Regions from separate parts of the Virgibacillus proomii genome, predicted to be linked through region 2. Evidence: riboswitches for the same ligand, from Rfam matches in the RefSeq annotation. Region 2 holds a riboswitch; the other holds the start of a gene.
What was found. Region 2 has a riboswitch for S-adenosylmethionine ahead of BN1066_RS14225 (methionine ABC transporter ATP-binding protein). Riboswitches for the same ligand answer to the same signal wherever they lie in the genome.
Positions count from the first base shown of each region.

Region 1 (8,320 bases), 300 kb from region 2:
AGATGATATTGATAAACAGGTAAAGATAGGAACACACAAGGAGGAAGAATAGTGATAGAATCACGATTTTGGAATAGAGTACGGATAAAAGTATCGACTTTGTTTGCTTTTTTGGGATTTATGTTAATTGGATTGGTCGGGTCAATGATCGTTGCAGATAGTGCTTCGGCGCATGGTTATATCGAATCTCCAGCCAGTCGCGCTGTCTTGTGCAAGCAGGGACTGAACAAAAATTGCGGACCGGTGCAGTATGAGCCGCAGAGTGTAGAAGGAAAGGGATCTTTCCCGCAAGACGGCCCGGCTGACGGCCAAATCGCCAGTGGCGGTGTCTTTGCTAATTTGAACGAGCAATCGACTGACCTTTGGCATAAGGTGACGATGAAAGGTGGAAAGAATACGATTAAGTGGTATTTGACCGCTCCCCATGCTACATCCGAGTGGAAATATTACATAACGAAAAAAGATTGGGATCCAAACAAACCGCTAAGCCGCGCTGTTCTTGAACCAATCCACTCGATTAATGACGGCGGCAAGAGACCACCGAACAACATAATACATGAAGTCATCTTGCCGAAGGATCGTAGCGGTTATCATCTGATCCTTGGCGTATGGGAAATCGCGGATACAGGCAACGCATTCTATCAAGTGATTGACGTAAATCTAGTGAATGACGATACAGGTATCGAAGAGCCGACTACAGGCAATAATCCTACGGTCCCGGGCGTCCCGGCTTGGGAAGCAGGCAAAGTATACTACAAGGGTGACCGTGTGCAATACAATGGCTTAGAGTACGAAGCGTTGTATTGGACGCAAAACAACAAACCTGACTCATCGGACGCGTGGAAGTTGGTTAGCAATGTGATTTTGGAATGGAATCGATTCAACGCTTATATAGGTGGAGACAAAGTCAAGCATAACGGCATTGTCTACGAGGCTCGTTGGTGGACGAGAGGTGAAGAGCCTGGGCGCGCTGGCGTATGGAAAGTTGTACAATAAAGGATATTGCAGGGCCTGTTCCAAGCTGATGCTTGGGACAGGATCTGTTGTTAGATCGTCTCGTCAACAAAAGAGGGCGTAAGGGCATGGGAAAGGTTCACACTTCATGCAGCTCTGGAGCCCATAGTTGTGATCCTAGATTGCGCGGTCGCTCACATGTTATAGTCAATTCGGTAGTGAGTTGTAAAAAGTACAGTAATATCAGGTGTTTTAAACATTTTCCTTTTCAAATGGTTTATGTTTTGCAGCATTTATATCACAAGTAGACCTCATCTTCCAGGTGCGGAGCTCTTCCTAGCGGTTAACGACCAACTGTTGAGGTAAAAAAATGTTCGTATACGATGTGGTGATATGCCATAGCAAATGAAGCAGCGGCATGCATGCTGTTATGTACATTCCTAAAATAACGCTTTTTCAGCCAGAAAACAAAAAACAACAAGCTCATCCTAGAAACGCCCCTTTTAAAACTGAAAAGGAGTAGGAAAATCAAATGGTGAGAAAGCTCCCGTAAATACTTAATAGACTCTTAAATTAAAGCTAACTTTAATATTTGATAGTTTTGTGGTAAACTTCACCTTAAAGATGCTCCTTTATTTGGAATTTTAGTTTTAGCAACTCAATTATAACAAGGGCTGAAGTCCTTTTTGTTTAGTTACTAGATTTTACTTTCGTAATTCAGGATTATAGATAAAACAAAAAAATATAACGAAATGGACTGTGTTTGACCTAACTAGAATTCTATAAAAGACTCTCTGTTTTATTGGGGTTTCAAGTCTTCTTTAACTGTCATCTCCTCCATGCATTTTAAATATCTAGGTTTATTTATAATAGATTTAAATGCCAGTTAAAAAAAGTTGTCTGAAGTTTCCACTAACAATTCCTCATGAAATGAAAAACCACAAGGAAAGGATTTACTTTGATGTCTGTCTTAAACAACCTGAAAATTATATATGTATAAAAAAACATAATTTGTCTGACAATTCCATCATTTTAAATGATGTTTAAATATAATTACAAATTAAATGGAGGAGAACCAAATGACAAAACGATTGTTCATCTTGTTTCTTTTAGGATTGTTTGTCGCATCCATTCCATCTTATGTAATTGCCCAATCAGAAGGTTTGGCTGAGCCAAAATTGGTTAGCAAAGAAAAAGAGCACTTGATAATGGGGAAGGGAGGGAATGGAAATAATGAAACACCCGGTGAATGGTTTGTAGGGGAATCGCCGGCTGATCCACAACCAAATGCTCCGGTTTTATTGTTTGTCCCTGGTTTAAATGGTGTTGCACAAACTTTTTGGGAAGAAAATGGCTTGTATTCAGCAGCAAATGAAGCGGGGTATGAAACTGCTTTTATTCAGCTTTATGATGCAGGTGGGGCCTCGGCGGATATGTGGGATAATGGAAAATTACTTGCCGAAAAAATTAAAGAGATATCGGCGTATTTTAATGGTAAGCCGATTACAGTCATAGCCTACAGTAAGGGGGGAGTAGATACACAAGCAGCGGTTACGTATTATGGAGCATGGCGATATGTTGACAATATAATTACATTATCTAGTCCTCACTATGGGTCAGAATTAGCGGATTTAGCAAATAGTAACTGGGCTGGCTGGTTAGCGAAACTATTAGGTTTGCGAGGGGAAGGTACATCGGCAGTAGAAACAGGTTATATGGAATATTTTCGCTCAATCACTGATGACAAACCGTATGCGTACGTAAATGATTTTTACACAGTTGGCGGAAAAGATTGGGGAAATATATTTTCTGCAACTTGGTTTGGCGGCGTTTATTTATCCAGTTATGGTGAAAATGATGGAGTAGTTACAGCAGTAAGTACCCGTTTGCCGAAGGGTCAAGAAATCGGGATCGGTGATTGGAATCACGTCTCCATTCGCAGTAATATTATCTTTCCTGTGATTGAAAATTATATTTCAGCAGATATGAAGAATAGAAATCAGAGTAAATCTAACTTGATGCACACGAATGTCCCTGATGCTGACCGGTATATTCATGGAAATAAATTAACCAAGGGTAAGCAAGCGAAACAAGTTTTTCCAATTGAAACGGATGTAGATAAGATGACATTACAATTATACACAGGATACCAACTAACTGACGTACAGCTTGTAGATCCTAAGGGCAATGCTTATTCAGCAAATCAAGTTGCGACAATGGAAGAAACGGGCGTTTTTGATGGTGTAACAGCCTATAATATTGAAGTAGATGACCCTCCACAAGGGGATTGGTCGATACAAATGCAAAGTCCTGAAGAAAATGCTTATTTGCTCCATGTTCAGTTTAGCAAAGCAAATGACAAGAAAATTATTTCACATGTCAATCAAGATAAAAATATCTCTGGAAAATACCAACTAAAGGCGGATAAATCTTATGTTAAAGAAGATAGTATTGAAGCTGTTTATACGGTAATTGAATCAGGAAAGAAGAATAATGTTTCGACATGGAAAACGAAGGGAACTATTAATTTATCAGAAGAACTCTCGCATTTAAAAAAGAATCGTGCTTATAATATTACGATTGACATTAAAGGTGAAACAGCTTCAGGATCACCATTCAAACGTACGATTATCGATTCTGTTTACTTGTCTGATTAAGGCGGAAGTATAAAAGATCTTCTAATGCTTACAATGCAAGCTGTAATGAATAATAGTAGAAATATATAATCATTACAGCTTGCGATTCTTTTTTAGCGGCAATTTCAAGGACTGTATTTTTAGAGATAACAACGGTAACTGATAAACATGAAATGATTAATTATTATGAAAAGGACATTTTCCAACAGTTCATTCACAATGAAAAGCTGTTATGTTCTCTAAGTCGTGTCACCAGTTTTTTTGTTAAGCAAGTATTTTTGTAAATACACAAAAATAGAGTTTAAATACGATAATCTGTACCAAACAGACTAGTGAAAATGAACTTTAAGGAATGCTAACTTAAGAGGTACAAGTACATAAATTCAAGCTAATAAAAACCTAAGAAAAAAGGGAATAATAGTTAGAAGAAAGAAAAAGGCAGCCTTGAATATAATAGGTGACTCGCAGTTAAAACTAGGAAACTTCTAAAAACTTCAGCGCAAACGTTGAGCGGGTTTTCTCCATCCTTATGCTTGACAAATGTTAATAATTGCAAGCTGTTCCGAATAAGCTAGTATAAGAATTATCAGGAGATGGGGGAGCGCGATGAACAAACGAGTCATTCTATTATTTGGAATTATTATGGTTAGTATTTTAGTGATATTGGCTTATCTTATAGTAAAATCATCTCCTGAAAATCAAGCAGAAGAAGCTTGCGAAGAATTTTTTACATATGAACAGCAAGGGGCTTTTTCGAAATCATGGGAAATGCTCCATCCCATTATGAAAGATAAATTTGCGAAAGATACCTATATACAAGATCGCTCAGAAGCAATTATGAACTATTTTGGTGTATTGTACTTTACCTATAGCTTTGGTGAGGTGGAAAAAATAAAGGATTGGGCTCCAACAACGGATGCCGAGCCGATACCAACTGTGTACCGAATTACAGTATCACAACATTTTAATGGGAAATATGGAAATATTACAATCGTTCAAGATGTATATATGACGGAGGTAGAAGGAGAATGGTCGGTTTTATGGGATTATAAAAATGTCGGTGAAAGCAGTCACGAGAGTGAGTAAAAAAATGGGGAGCGGTGGAAATTCAGGGCTATTTTTTGTCTAGTTTCTTCATTAATGTAAACGTTTCCTTTTCGCTATAGAAAATTATAAAACTTTAGGCTTTATCCCGCATGTAAATGCCGTAAGACTCCTGCTTCAAAATCTTGAGTTGATACAATGGGTCAAAGTGGGAGAAAACGGCACCTAAATGCCCGATTGGTTCAAGGGCCTTTAGGTCATACCCTTGTGGTACTAACATTCCGTGTAAAACGCATTCCACGGAATGAAGTTTCACTTTATTGTATAAAAAAACGATAGCTTTTAAAGATTGGGCGATAAGCCAAGTTTTTCTAACCTAAAAACGTACATTTACTCCTTTTCTACGTGTCAAAATGCCTTCCGAATTATATTTACGATACCTGATAAAGTCAGATATTCATATTGCCTCTTTGTGATTAAACATTCACTCTAAAGAAAGACTAAGCTCGTTTGCATGAACAATTGGAACAGTAGAAAAAATTTAGCCTATTCCTAAATCCTTTCGTGCATTTGTATCTATATTTAAATGTTCAATCTTCTTTACATGATACCAAAGCTGTTAACGAACATATCTGCCTCAACTGTAGAATCTCTATAAGAGTTTCCAGGATCATATAGAGTTGTTTCACTGAATTTTCTAGTTTTTCTAATAAATTATCATGAAATCAGATAAAGGGTAATAAATCATCGGTTTTAAATGCTTATTTATACTATCCGTGCTTGAAGAAAGTCTGGAATCATTTTCCCCTAGCTAAAATAACCGCTTTCATTGTTCCCCTTGTATTGAAGATTTATCCCGCATGTAAGATGTCGTATTTTTCTCATTTCAAAATGTGCTATTAATGTTACGACATGATGAGAAAAACGGCATCTAAATACCCGATTCGTTCAACTAACATTCCGTGTAAAAAACATTCCACGGAATGAAGTTTCACTTTATTCCAATGTTACTTGAAAACTATAATATTATTCGTCTGTATTAAAGTATAGTCTTACATTTTTGTTGCAAATATGTTGCAAGACGCATTTTAATATAATCATGCTTACTAGACTATTAATTTTAAATAAAATGATATTAATTAGGAAAAAAGTAAGATAATACAAAAATACTATTTGACAGAAAATAAAATAAGTAATACTATAGTAACAATAATTTAATATACAATACTTCTTATTAAGAGAGGTGGAGGGAATTGGCCCAAAGAAACCTCGGCAACGGGAATGATACTATTCCTGTGCCAAGTCCAACAAGCATTTTATGCTTGATAAATAAGAGGAGACCCCAATGAAATGGTATCTCTTCTTGAAAATATACAAGGGGGGGTATTTTGTTTTTATATGACAAGTAAAGCTAAACATTTAGCACCGAACTAGACTATAAAACTAGAATGGGTTTTTATACTTTAGTCTTTTAATTATTTTGGGATTTAAATGCCAATGAATGACTGCAAATGGCTTATAGCTTTAATTTTCAGACAATTAACGCAAATGAGTTAGATTTTTTAAGAATGTAGCTTTTTTTAAAAAGCAGCATATGATATACTATTCCATTTTTAGATTATTTTAAAAATTTAGGTTTGGTCTGTTTGTTTTAAAGTTGACAGTTATTTTTATAATTATATAGGTCGAAAAATTCCGAAATAATAAAGAATATGGTTAATGCTACTAATTTAAAAAGGAGGGATCAACATGGGCAATAATTTATTAGAAATCAAAAATTTAAAAACTTCTTTCAGAATTAAAGATCATTATTATGCTGCAGTGGACGATGTCTCTTTATTAGTAAATAAAAATGAGACGATGGCGATTGTAGGTGAGTCTGGTTCTGGAAAAAGTGCTTTAGCATTCTCGATAATGAGATTACATAATCGAGCAAAGATAGAAGGAAATATTTACTTCCATGGCCAAGATATTGTTCATTTACCAAATGCAAAATTAAATAAGCTCCGAGGTAATGACATGGCTATGATTTTTCAAGATCCTTTAACAGCATTAAATCCATTGATGACTGTTGGGGAACAAATAGGTGAAGCATTATTACTCCACAATAAGGAACTAACGAAGCAAGAGCGCCAAGATCAGGTTATTAACTTACTAAAACAAGTTGGTATACCTAGACCAACGTATACATGTGAACAATACCCCCATCAATTATCAGGTGGAATGCGACAGCGGGTTATGATTGCAATTGCTATCTCAAATAAACCAAAATTACTAATTGCTGATGAACCTACAACAGCTTTAGACGTAACCATTCAAGCTCAAATATTACGTTTAATCAATGATTTAAAAGACAAGATGAACACAGGTATCATTTTAATAACCCATGATTTAGGGGTTGTGGCAGAGATGGCAGATCGTGTAGCAGTAATGTATGCAGGGCAAGTTGTTGAAGTAGCAAATGTACAAACACTGTTTAAAAACCCTCTACATCCATATACTAGATCGTTGTTAAACTCCATACCAAATACAGATCAAGTAAACGATAAGCTTCATGTTATTCAAGGAATTGTACCTTCCTTGCAAAATCTACCGCGTGAAGGGTGTCGGTTTGCTGCACGAATTCCGTGGGTAGAGAGAACAGCTCACGAATCGGACCCGAAATTGCGTGAAGTCGCTCCTGATCATTTTGTTCGCTGTACGTGTTATCAACACTTTTACTTCCCAGAGGAACAAAATAAGGAGGTGTTTGGTAATGGCACTTTTAGAAGTTAAAGATTTAAAAGTCCATTTTCCAATTCGAGGAGGAGTCTTAAATCGGAAAATTGACGAGATCAAGGCTGTAGACGGAGTTTCATTTTCTATTGAACAAGGAAAAACATATGGTCTTGTAGGTGAATCAGGATCAGGTAAAACAACAACAGGACGTGCGATTATTGGATTAAATCATGTCACGAGCGGAAATATACGATTTTCTGGTGTTGATTTAACGAACTTAAGATCAAACCGAAGGGATATTCGGAAAGAAATTCAGATGATCTTTCAAGATCCTTACTCTTCCTTAAATCCCAAAAAAAGAGTATTCGATATTGTTGCAGAACCGCTACGCAACTTTGAAAGATTATCAAAAGTGGAAGAAAGAAAACGAGTACAAGAATTGCTGGAACATGTTGGCTTAAGCCCAGAAAGCATTTTTAAATATCCACACCAATTTTCAGGTGGACAACGGCAACGAATTGGAATTGCCCGAGCGATTGCATTAAAGCCAAAATTAATTATAGCAGATGAGCCAGTATCTGCTCTGGATGTATCGGTTCAAGCTCAAGTTCTAAATTTTCTAAAGGATATTCAAAAGGATTTAAATTTAACGTATCTTTTCATTAGTCATGACCTAGGTATTGTAAAACATATGTGTGATGAAATAGGCATCATGTACAAAGGACGTTATGTAGAAGAGGGTTCTAGGGATGACATTTTTTATAATCCTCAACATATTTATACAAAACGTCTCATTGCGGCGATTCCGGATATCGATCCTTTTAAGCGACAAAAACTACAGAAATGGCGAGATGAAGTAGAAAAAGAATATAAGAAACATTATGATGATTATTTTGATCATGAAGGCTTGGCTTACGGTTTACGGAGTATATCCAATACTCATTTAGTAGCTTTGCCGCAGAAAGGTT
Region 1 covers NZ_FUFN01000010.1:1,130,008-1,138,327, forward strand. The annotation lists gene BN1066_RS12875 (lytic polysaccharide monooxygenase) at 52-996, shown strand; gene BN1066_RS12880 (esterase/lipase family protein) at 2,034-3,611, shown strand; gene BN1066_RS12885 (hypothetical protein) at 4,197-4,676, shown strand; SAM riboswitch class I at 5,863-5,970, shown strand; gene BN1066_RS12890 (ABC transporter ATP-binding protein) at 6,384-7,409, shown strand; gene BN1066_RS12895 (ABC transporter ATP-binding protein) at 7,390-8,320, shown strand, end outside.
Region 1: it holds a riboswitch for S-adenosylmethionine, as region 2 does, so the genes downstream of both, BN1066_RS12890 (ABC transporter ATP-binding protein) here and BN1066_RS14225 (methionine ABC transporter ATP-binding protein) in region 2, are expected to answer to the same signal.

Region 2 (8,320 bases):
ATACAAAAAACAGGGAAAGAAAAGAATAAGCAGAAGCTCCTTTACACACAAGTTTATGTTCAAGAAGCATTTAACCGAATTGAAGCGGATGCAAAAGAAACATTAATCGCTGTAGAAGAAGGAGATACATTACGAATGTTGCTTTCTTCTTTACGCAAACTAACAAGACACACACCTGTAAACGTTATAGCGAAAAAGCGCGAGATTGCTGCTGTAATTATTGAAGAAGAAAAATATGTACTGTAAAACAGAAAGAAAAGCTGCTGCCTTTTAGAAGACAGCAGCTTTTTTACATGTGTAAAAATTTGAAATGAATTGGTGTCGAATATCGATTTTAAGCTTTATGTATAAGCGAGGGATTAGTTCTAAAAGCTAAGTTTCGCTGTATACGCTTTTTAAAATTAAATGCAAGAAGTACCAAGATTTCATTATTTGTCATTTCATTCGTATTTTCGTTCATGATTTTGCTATAATAATAGTATATGTTCAAAAAGAAGATAAAAATAACCGAAACATTTTAGTCGACACTGTTTCAACAAGTAAAATGGCATTTGATATATGCATAGTATAGAAACAGAGACAAGGGAAAGCCGTTCCCTTTTTTACACTATAGGAAAGTATAAAACCTTATGGTTATAAGAAAAACGGTAGCTTTCGCCATAAAGACTTGACGACAAGCCAAGTTTTTCTAATCTGACTTTTTGAGCATCCTTTTGTAGTTAATGATGAAAGGGAGGTTTTAACAATGACGTTAACCTTTTATTGGTACCCAAATTGTGGAACATGTAAAAAAGCAAAAAAGTGGCTCGATGATAAAGAAATAAGCTATGAGCCAATACATATTGTGGAAAGTCCGCCAAGTAAAAATGAACTCCTTACACTCATCGATAAAAGCGGGTTACCCGCAAAAAAATTTTTCAATACGAGTGGTAAAAAGTATCGAGAACTGAATATAAAAGATAAGATTAAAGACGCAACAGACGAAGAAATGGCAGAAATATTAGCCTCGGATGGCATGTTAATTAAACGACCAATTGTAACGGATGGTTCGAAGGTAACCGTGGGATTTAAGGAAGACATGTTTGAAGAAAATTGGCTGGCTGAATGAAAAAAGAAATACTGGATAAAAATTGATTAACCTTGTATAGTGAAAGTGGAGTAAACTTTTGGAGGGATAAACGTGAGCGTACCAAAGGAACTATTATATTCAAAAGAACATGAATGGGTAAAAAAAGAAGATGGAAAAGTAAGAATTGGAATTACAGATTTTGCTCAAGATGAACTTGGTGATATCGTATTTGTAGAGCTTCCTGAGCCTGGTGATGAATTGGAAATAAATGAGCCATTTGGCAGTGTTGAATCTGTGAAAACGGTTTCCGAACTGTATGCGCCAATTAGTGGAAAGGTTGTCGAAGTAAATGAAGAGCTAGAAGACAGCCCGGAACTTGTTAATGAGTCTCCGTATGAAAAAGCATGGATGGTAGTCGTAGAGCCGACAAGTGAACTGGATGACTTATTAACTGCTGAAGCATACGAAGAAATGATAAGTGAATAATAAAACAAAGAATAATAGCTGATGTGCAAAGGATTGCAATCAGCTTTTTAATATAGAAATTTTACCAAAGGCAATCAATCACTAAATAGCTGTGTTTCACCATATAATAAAAAGCGAATGTACAATTTGGTAGAGAAAATAAAGGGAATATGCGCTAATTAGGCAAATGGACCGTTTGGTTTCATAAATGATTACTCACCTTCTAATGCAAGAAGTGAAAGCATATCGCTTGATTTCCCAAGGAGTGCTATGTGATGATACCAGATGAATCAGAAAAAATTTTAATTGTCGAAGGGTTAACAGATAAAAAGCAAGTAAATAAAGTTATAACAGAGGATTTAACGATTGTTTGTACAAATGGAACACTTGGTATAGAACGGTTTGATCAATTGTTAGAGGATTACCAGCTAGATGAAAAGGATGTATATATTTTCGTTGATGAAGATCCTTCTGGAATAAAGCTGCGCAAACAGTTAGCTAGAGAATTGCCACATGCAAAGCATCTGCATATTAGCAGTGAATACCGAGAAGTAGCAACAACCCCTGAGAATATTTTAGCTCAAGTACTGGTAAGCAAAAGCATTGCTGTTAATCCGATTTTCTTGATTTAACTCTTATTAAAAAGGTGATCGTTTGCAACAGGTAACGAAAGAACAATTACAAAAAGATAATTATTTGCTTTATATATTCACTCCATTTTGCGGGACATGTCATGTTGCTAGAGGCATGCTTAAAAAAATTGAAGCAATGCAACAGCAGGAGATTTTCATCGAAATGAATGCATCTTTTTACCCCGATTTTATGCAGAATTACCAAATTCAAAGCGTTCCATGCTTACTCATTAAAAAAGATGGAGAAATAATGGAGAAAATCTATGCATTTAAAAATATAGCAAATATTTATCACTATTTAATAATGTATAGACCGGAAATATTCACTCATAAAAAATAAGAAATACGTTGACAGAGTTAACGAGAGCATGCTATTATATGGTTTATTCAAATTAAATATTGTTTAACTCTTATCTTGAGCGGTGGAGGGACTGGCCCAGTGAACCCGCGGCAACCTTCAAACTTCTTTGTTTGAAAGGTGCTAATTCCTGCAAAGCTTTAGCTTTGATAGATGAGGGGACATAAATGACAAACATACGTCTTTCTGTTCTCTTACAGAAAGGCGTTTTTATTTCACTATAGGAAAGTATAAAGTTTTTTAGGTTTATCCCGCATGTAAGTTGCCGTAAGACAAAATCTTGAGTTGATGCAAAGGGCCTAAGTGGGAGAAAACGGCACCTAAATGCCCGATTCGTTTAAGGGCCTTTAGGTCATACCCTTGCGGTACTAATATTCAGTAGGAGAGGGAAGCAAACTCCTACTGAATGAGTTTCACTTTATAGTATAAGAAAAACTATAGCTTTCGCTAAAGACTTGGCGACAAGCCAAGTTTTTCTAAGCCACATAGAGCATAATAAGTACGATGCGAAAAGAAGGAGGAGTAGGCGTGATATCGATTGAGGGTTTGAGTAAGATTTTTACTGCAAACAAGACAAAAACAACAGCTGTTGATGATTTAACCCTTTCGATTGATCAAGGAGATATCTTTGGTGTTATCGGTTATAGTGGTGCTGGAAAGAGTACCTTTGTCCGTCTCTTAAACCGTCTCGAAGAACCAACAAGTGGGCGAATTTTTATCAATGATCAAGAAATTACAGCACTCAGTAAGAATAAATTACGGGTAGCTAGACAGGATATAGGAATGGTGTTTCAACATTTTAATTTGCTTTGGTCACGTACGGTAGAAGACAATATTGCATTTCCGCTAGAAATTGCTGGTATTGGCAAGGAAGAAAGAAAAAAACGAGTTCAATCATTAATTGATTTAGTCGGGCTAACAGGAAAAGAAAAGGCTTATCCTGCGCAATTAAGCGGCGGACAGAAGCAACGTGTTGGTATTGCACGCGCATTAGCAAACAAGCCTTCTGTGCTGCTTTGTGACGAAGCAACATCTGCTTTAGATCCTGAAACGACAAATTCAATATTGGAATTATTAGTAGATATTAACAAGCAATTAGGTTTAACGATTATTTTAATTACTCATGAAATGCATGTTATTCGGAAGATTTGTAAAAACGTTGCTGTGATGGAAAATGGGAAAATTGTTGAAAAAGGAAATGTGTTAAATGTGTTTTCTCAACCTAAAAGTCCAGTTACCCAAAAATTCGTTCAACAAATCATGGGATACGATGAAGAAGATTATGATTTAGACTATCTAATCAATACGTATAAGCATGGAAAAATAATCAGATTGCATTTTGTCGGCGAGACGACAAATGATGCCTTAATCAGCAAACTGGTTAAAACATATGATATCGAGATTAGTATTCTACAAGGAAAGATTACTCGTACTCAGGCTGGTGCATACGGAACACTATTTATTCAAATGAGTGGCGATCCAGATGAGGTAACAGAGGCAATCATCTATGTGCAAAATGAAACCTCAGTCGAATTGGAGGTTGTACGTGATGCTGACTGAATTGTTTCCAACCATAAAAATAGAAGATTTTGCAGTTGCAACCTATGAAACATTTTATATGACGATTATCGCATTATTCGGTACGTTCATCTTTGGGATACTATTAGGATTATTATTATTTCTCACGAGTAAAGACGGGCTGTGGGAAAATAAAATGATTAACTTTATTACTGCCACGTTTGTAAATGTGTTTCGAGCTATCCCGTTTATTATCTTAATCCTATTGCTGTTCCCATTTACAAACTTGTTAGTTGGTACCACTCGGGGGCCAAACGCTGCTTTACCTGCACTCATCATTGGTGCTGCCCCATTCTATGGCAGGTTGGTTGAGATAGCTTTACGAGAAGTAGATAAAGGAGTAGTAGAAGCAGCAAAAGCGATGGGCGCAAAAACCAGAACCATTATTTTTAAAGTGCTCTTGCCAGAATCCATGCCAGCTTTAGTATCAGGAATTACAGTTACCGCGATTGCTTTAATTGGTTATACAGCAATGGCAGGTGCAATCGGTGCAGGTGGACTTGGAAGCTATGCTTATTATTCTGGCTTTCAGCGAAGAGATTTTGATATCGTATTGATCTGTTCGATACTTATTGTCATCATTGTCTTCCTATTTCAGTTTATTGGCGATTTTATCACTCGAAAATTAGATAAAAGATAACAATCACAGAAGAATAAGGAGCGAAAAGAATGAAAAAGATAATTATTTCCGTTTTGTTAGTAATTGGTTTAGGAACTGTGTTAGCGGCTTGTGGGAATGATAAGGAGGCATCTGATAAAAATACGATAAAGGTCGGAGCATCCAGTGTTCCGCATGCTGAGATTTTAGAAGAGGCAAAGCCGATATTAGAAAAAGAAGGTATTACATTAGAAATTCAAGAATATGAGGATTATGTATTACCAAATGATGATTTAGCAAGCGGAAAATTAGATGCGAATTATTTTCAACATATACCATTTCTAAAACAGACCATTAGTGATACAGGATATGAGTTAGATTATATTGATGGAATCCATATCGAGCCAATTGGTGTTTATTCAAAGGGAATAAAGAGTGTAGATAAAATTCCTGATGGGACAGAAGTCATTTTGAGTAACTCTGTACCTGATCACGGTCGTGTACTCACTTTATTCGAAAAACAAGGACTAATTAAACTGAATGAATCTGTTGAAAAGTCAGCAGCAACAATTGATGATATTGTAGAAAATCCAAAAAACTTAAAATTTACCCCTAAATATGAGGCAGCAATGCTTCCGGAATTTTACGAAACAGAAGAAAATGCATTAGTCGTAATCAATACAAACTATGCGATCGGTGCCGGGCTAAAACCGACAAAAGACGGTTTGTTTATTGAAGATGAGGATTCTCCATACGTGAATGTACTCGCAGTAAAAAAAGAAGATAAGGATAACCAAGCATTAAATAAGCTAGTGGAAGTATTACAATCTGAAAAAATTCAGAAGTTTATTGAAGAAAAATACGAAGGTGCGGTTGTACCAGTAGGCGGGAAAAAATAGTTGAAAGTAAGTCAGCGTATATAATCGTGAGTGACCGTATCTTTATGAACCGAATGGATTTCATTTCATGTAACAGAAAATAAGCAATGATATGTGCTATTATACGTTTAAATCCACTTTGTGCAGGGAACTTGTTCTGTGTTAGGCTATTGAATGTAAGAAACAAGAAAGGATGATTCCCTATTAATAGTGGAATAAAAATGAATTACACTTTGGAAATGGAAAAAGCCATGCAGCAGTCACATCATATTGGCTATGCCGAATATGAACGAAAGCTTGATAAGCGTATGGCAGTTGAAAGGAAACGTCAGAGAGAACATCGGAAGTGTAAACATTTCGCTGCTGAGTATAATCATCAGCTTTATGGATAGTTAGCTATAGATTGAAAAAGCTTCGATAGATAAATGGCAAAGAACGGCGCTTATGTGAGATGAAAGCATAAGTGCCTTTTCCTTTACCTGGAAAACGATATCTGTTTTTGCAAGGTGGATATCTTTGTATGGCATTTATCCATATTCCACTTCGGGACTTTGTGATTATCAAAAAAGGTAAAAGGACCTAGAAGTTCGACGCGGTGAAGTGTCGAGTAGCTAGAGTGTATGCAGTACAGATACATAAGCACTAGTGAAGCTTCCTCGAAACACATTCTCACGCAGGAAAAGGGGATACCAGAGAAACAAGTCAATAAAGAAAATTTGGCTAGCAGCAAGCGAAGCACAGACGATAGCCTAGTTGACTTATACTTAGAACTTAAAAATTTTTAACTACGTTGAATGAAACTTCAATGCTAAAATTTTATCCGTTCTAACGTACGAAGAAATTCGATGTGTTATTTTTAGTGACTTTTTGAGAACAACCTCTATTAAAGGTTATTTCGCCACTTCCGTGGGGTGGTCCATCTCCGCGTCAGAGTTATAACGCTTACTTGATGCTAAGCAAGGGAACTTTTGCTGATTTTACATACATGATACATAGGGCCGAATGAGAATATGACACGGAAAATAAGAAAATAAAGCATTGCTTTAGAAGATAAATAGTGTTTGGTGTATACTTAAGTTTAATGATATGCTAAGTTTACTAGAATTAATCGTAATTGGTTTCACATTTAAAAGAGTTGATAATAAATTCGAAATGCTTTAAGATTGTAATGAGAATAAAATGAGAATGAATATCACATTCATTTTCAATGTGATAATAAAAATAACAGTAGTTGGAGGTATAAATATGGCTGGATCAACTTTAGAAATTAAGAATCTGCATGTTTCAATTGAAGACAAGGAGATACTTAAAGGTGTCGACCTTACTATAAAAGGTGGAGAGTTCCATGCAGTTATGGGGCCAAATGGGACGGGAAAATCCACACTAGCTTCAGCGATTATGGGGCATCCTAAATATGAAGTTACAGAAGGGTCCATTTTATTAGACGGAAAAGATGTCTTGGAAATGGAAGTTGATGAACGTGCCCGAGCAGGTTTATTCTTGGCCATGCAATATCCTAGTGAAATTAGTGGGGTGACAACTTCCGATTTTCTTCGTTCTTCTATTAATGCTCGTCGTGGAGAAGGAAATGAAATTTCGTTAATGAATTTTATTAAGGAAATGGACAGTGTATTAGATTATCTCGAAATCGATAAGAATATGGCACAAAGATACTTAAATGAAGGGTTCTCGGGTGGAGAGAAAAAACGTAATGAAATTCTGCAATTAATGTTGCTAAAACCGGAAATTGCAATTTTGGATGAAATTGATTCCGGTTTAGATATTGATGCATTAAGAATTGTATCTAAAGGTATCAATAAGCTTCGTGATGATAACTTTGGTTGCTTAATTATTACCCACTACCAACGTTTATTAAACTACATTACTCCGGATTATGTACATGTTATGATGCAAGGTCGTATTGTTAAATCTGGCGGACCAGAACTAGCAAAACGATTGGAATCAGAAGGTTATGAGTGGATCAAAGAAGAACTCGGTATTGAAGACGAAACAGTGGAGCAAAACGCATAAGGCAAGGAGGGATACAATGACTGTAGAAACAAAACTGCCATACGATAAAGAATATATTGAACAGTTTTCCAAAGAAAGAAATGAGCCTGCATGGATGTTGGAGTTACGTGTTCAAGCTTTAGAACAGGCTGATACATTGGAATTGCCAAAGCCGGATAAAACAAAGATTGGCAAATGGAATTTTACGGAATTTAAGCATACTGCAACGGGTGAAGAAATTACATCATTAAACCAACTGCCTACTGAAATACAGGAGTTTTTAGATCAGGATAATTTACCTGAAAACCTGATTATCCAACGTAATCATTCCATAGCTCATAGTAAGCTGAGCAAGGATTTGCAAGATAAAGGCGTTATCTTTACTGATATTTTTACCGCTTTACAAAAACACGAAGACTTAGTGAAAAAATTTTATATGAAGGATGCTGTAGCGGTTGATGAGCATCGCTTAACTGCCTTGCATGCTGCTTTAATGAATGGCGGAGTGTTTGTTTATATCCCTAAAAACGTGATCATAGAGGCTCCGTTACAAACCATTTTTTGGCAGGAAGATCCTGAAGTGGCAATGTTTAATCATGTTCTAGTTGTAGCTGATGAGGGAAGCTCTTTAACATATGTGGAAAACTATTTCTCACATAACGCAAAAGAAGCAACCGTTGCAAATATCGTAACAGAAGTCATCGCACATGATAATGCTAAAATTTCATTTGG
Region 2 covers NZ_FUFN01000010.1:1,432,857-1,441,176, forward strand. The annotation lists gene BN1066_RS14200 (acyl-CoA dehydrogenase family protein) at 1-246, shown strand, start outside; gene BN1066_RS14205 (arsenate reductase family protein) at 746-1,108, shown strand; gene gcvH (glycine cleavage system protein GcvH) at 1,181-1,555, shown strand; gene BN1066_RS14215 (toprim domain-containing protein) at 1,810-2,166, shown strand; gene BN1066_RS14220 (thioredoxin family protein) at 2,189-2,506, shown strand; SAM riboswitch class I at 2,574-2,684, shown strand; gene BN1066_RS14225 (methionine ABC transporter ATP-binding protein) at 3,053-4,084, shown strand; gene BN1066_RS14230 (methionine ABC transporter permease) at 4,074-4,742, shown strand; gene BN1066_RS14235 (MetQ/NlpA family ABC transporter substrate-binding protein) at 4,772-5,599, shown strand; gene BN1066_RS20330 (YuzK family famiily protein) at 5,800-5,970, shown strand; gene sufC (Fe-S cluster assembly ATPase SufC) at 6,824-7,609, shown strand; gene sufD (Fe-S cluster assembly protein SufD) at 7,626-8,320, shown strand, end outside.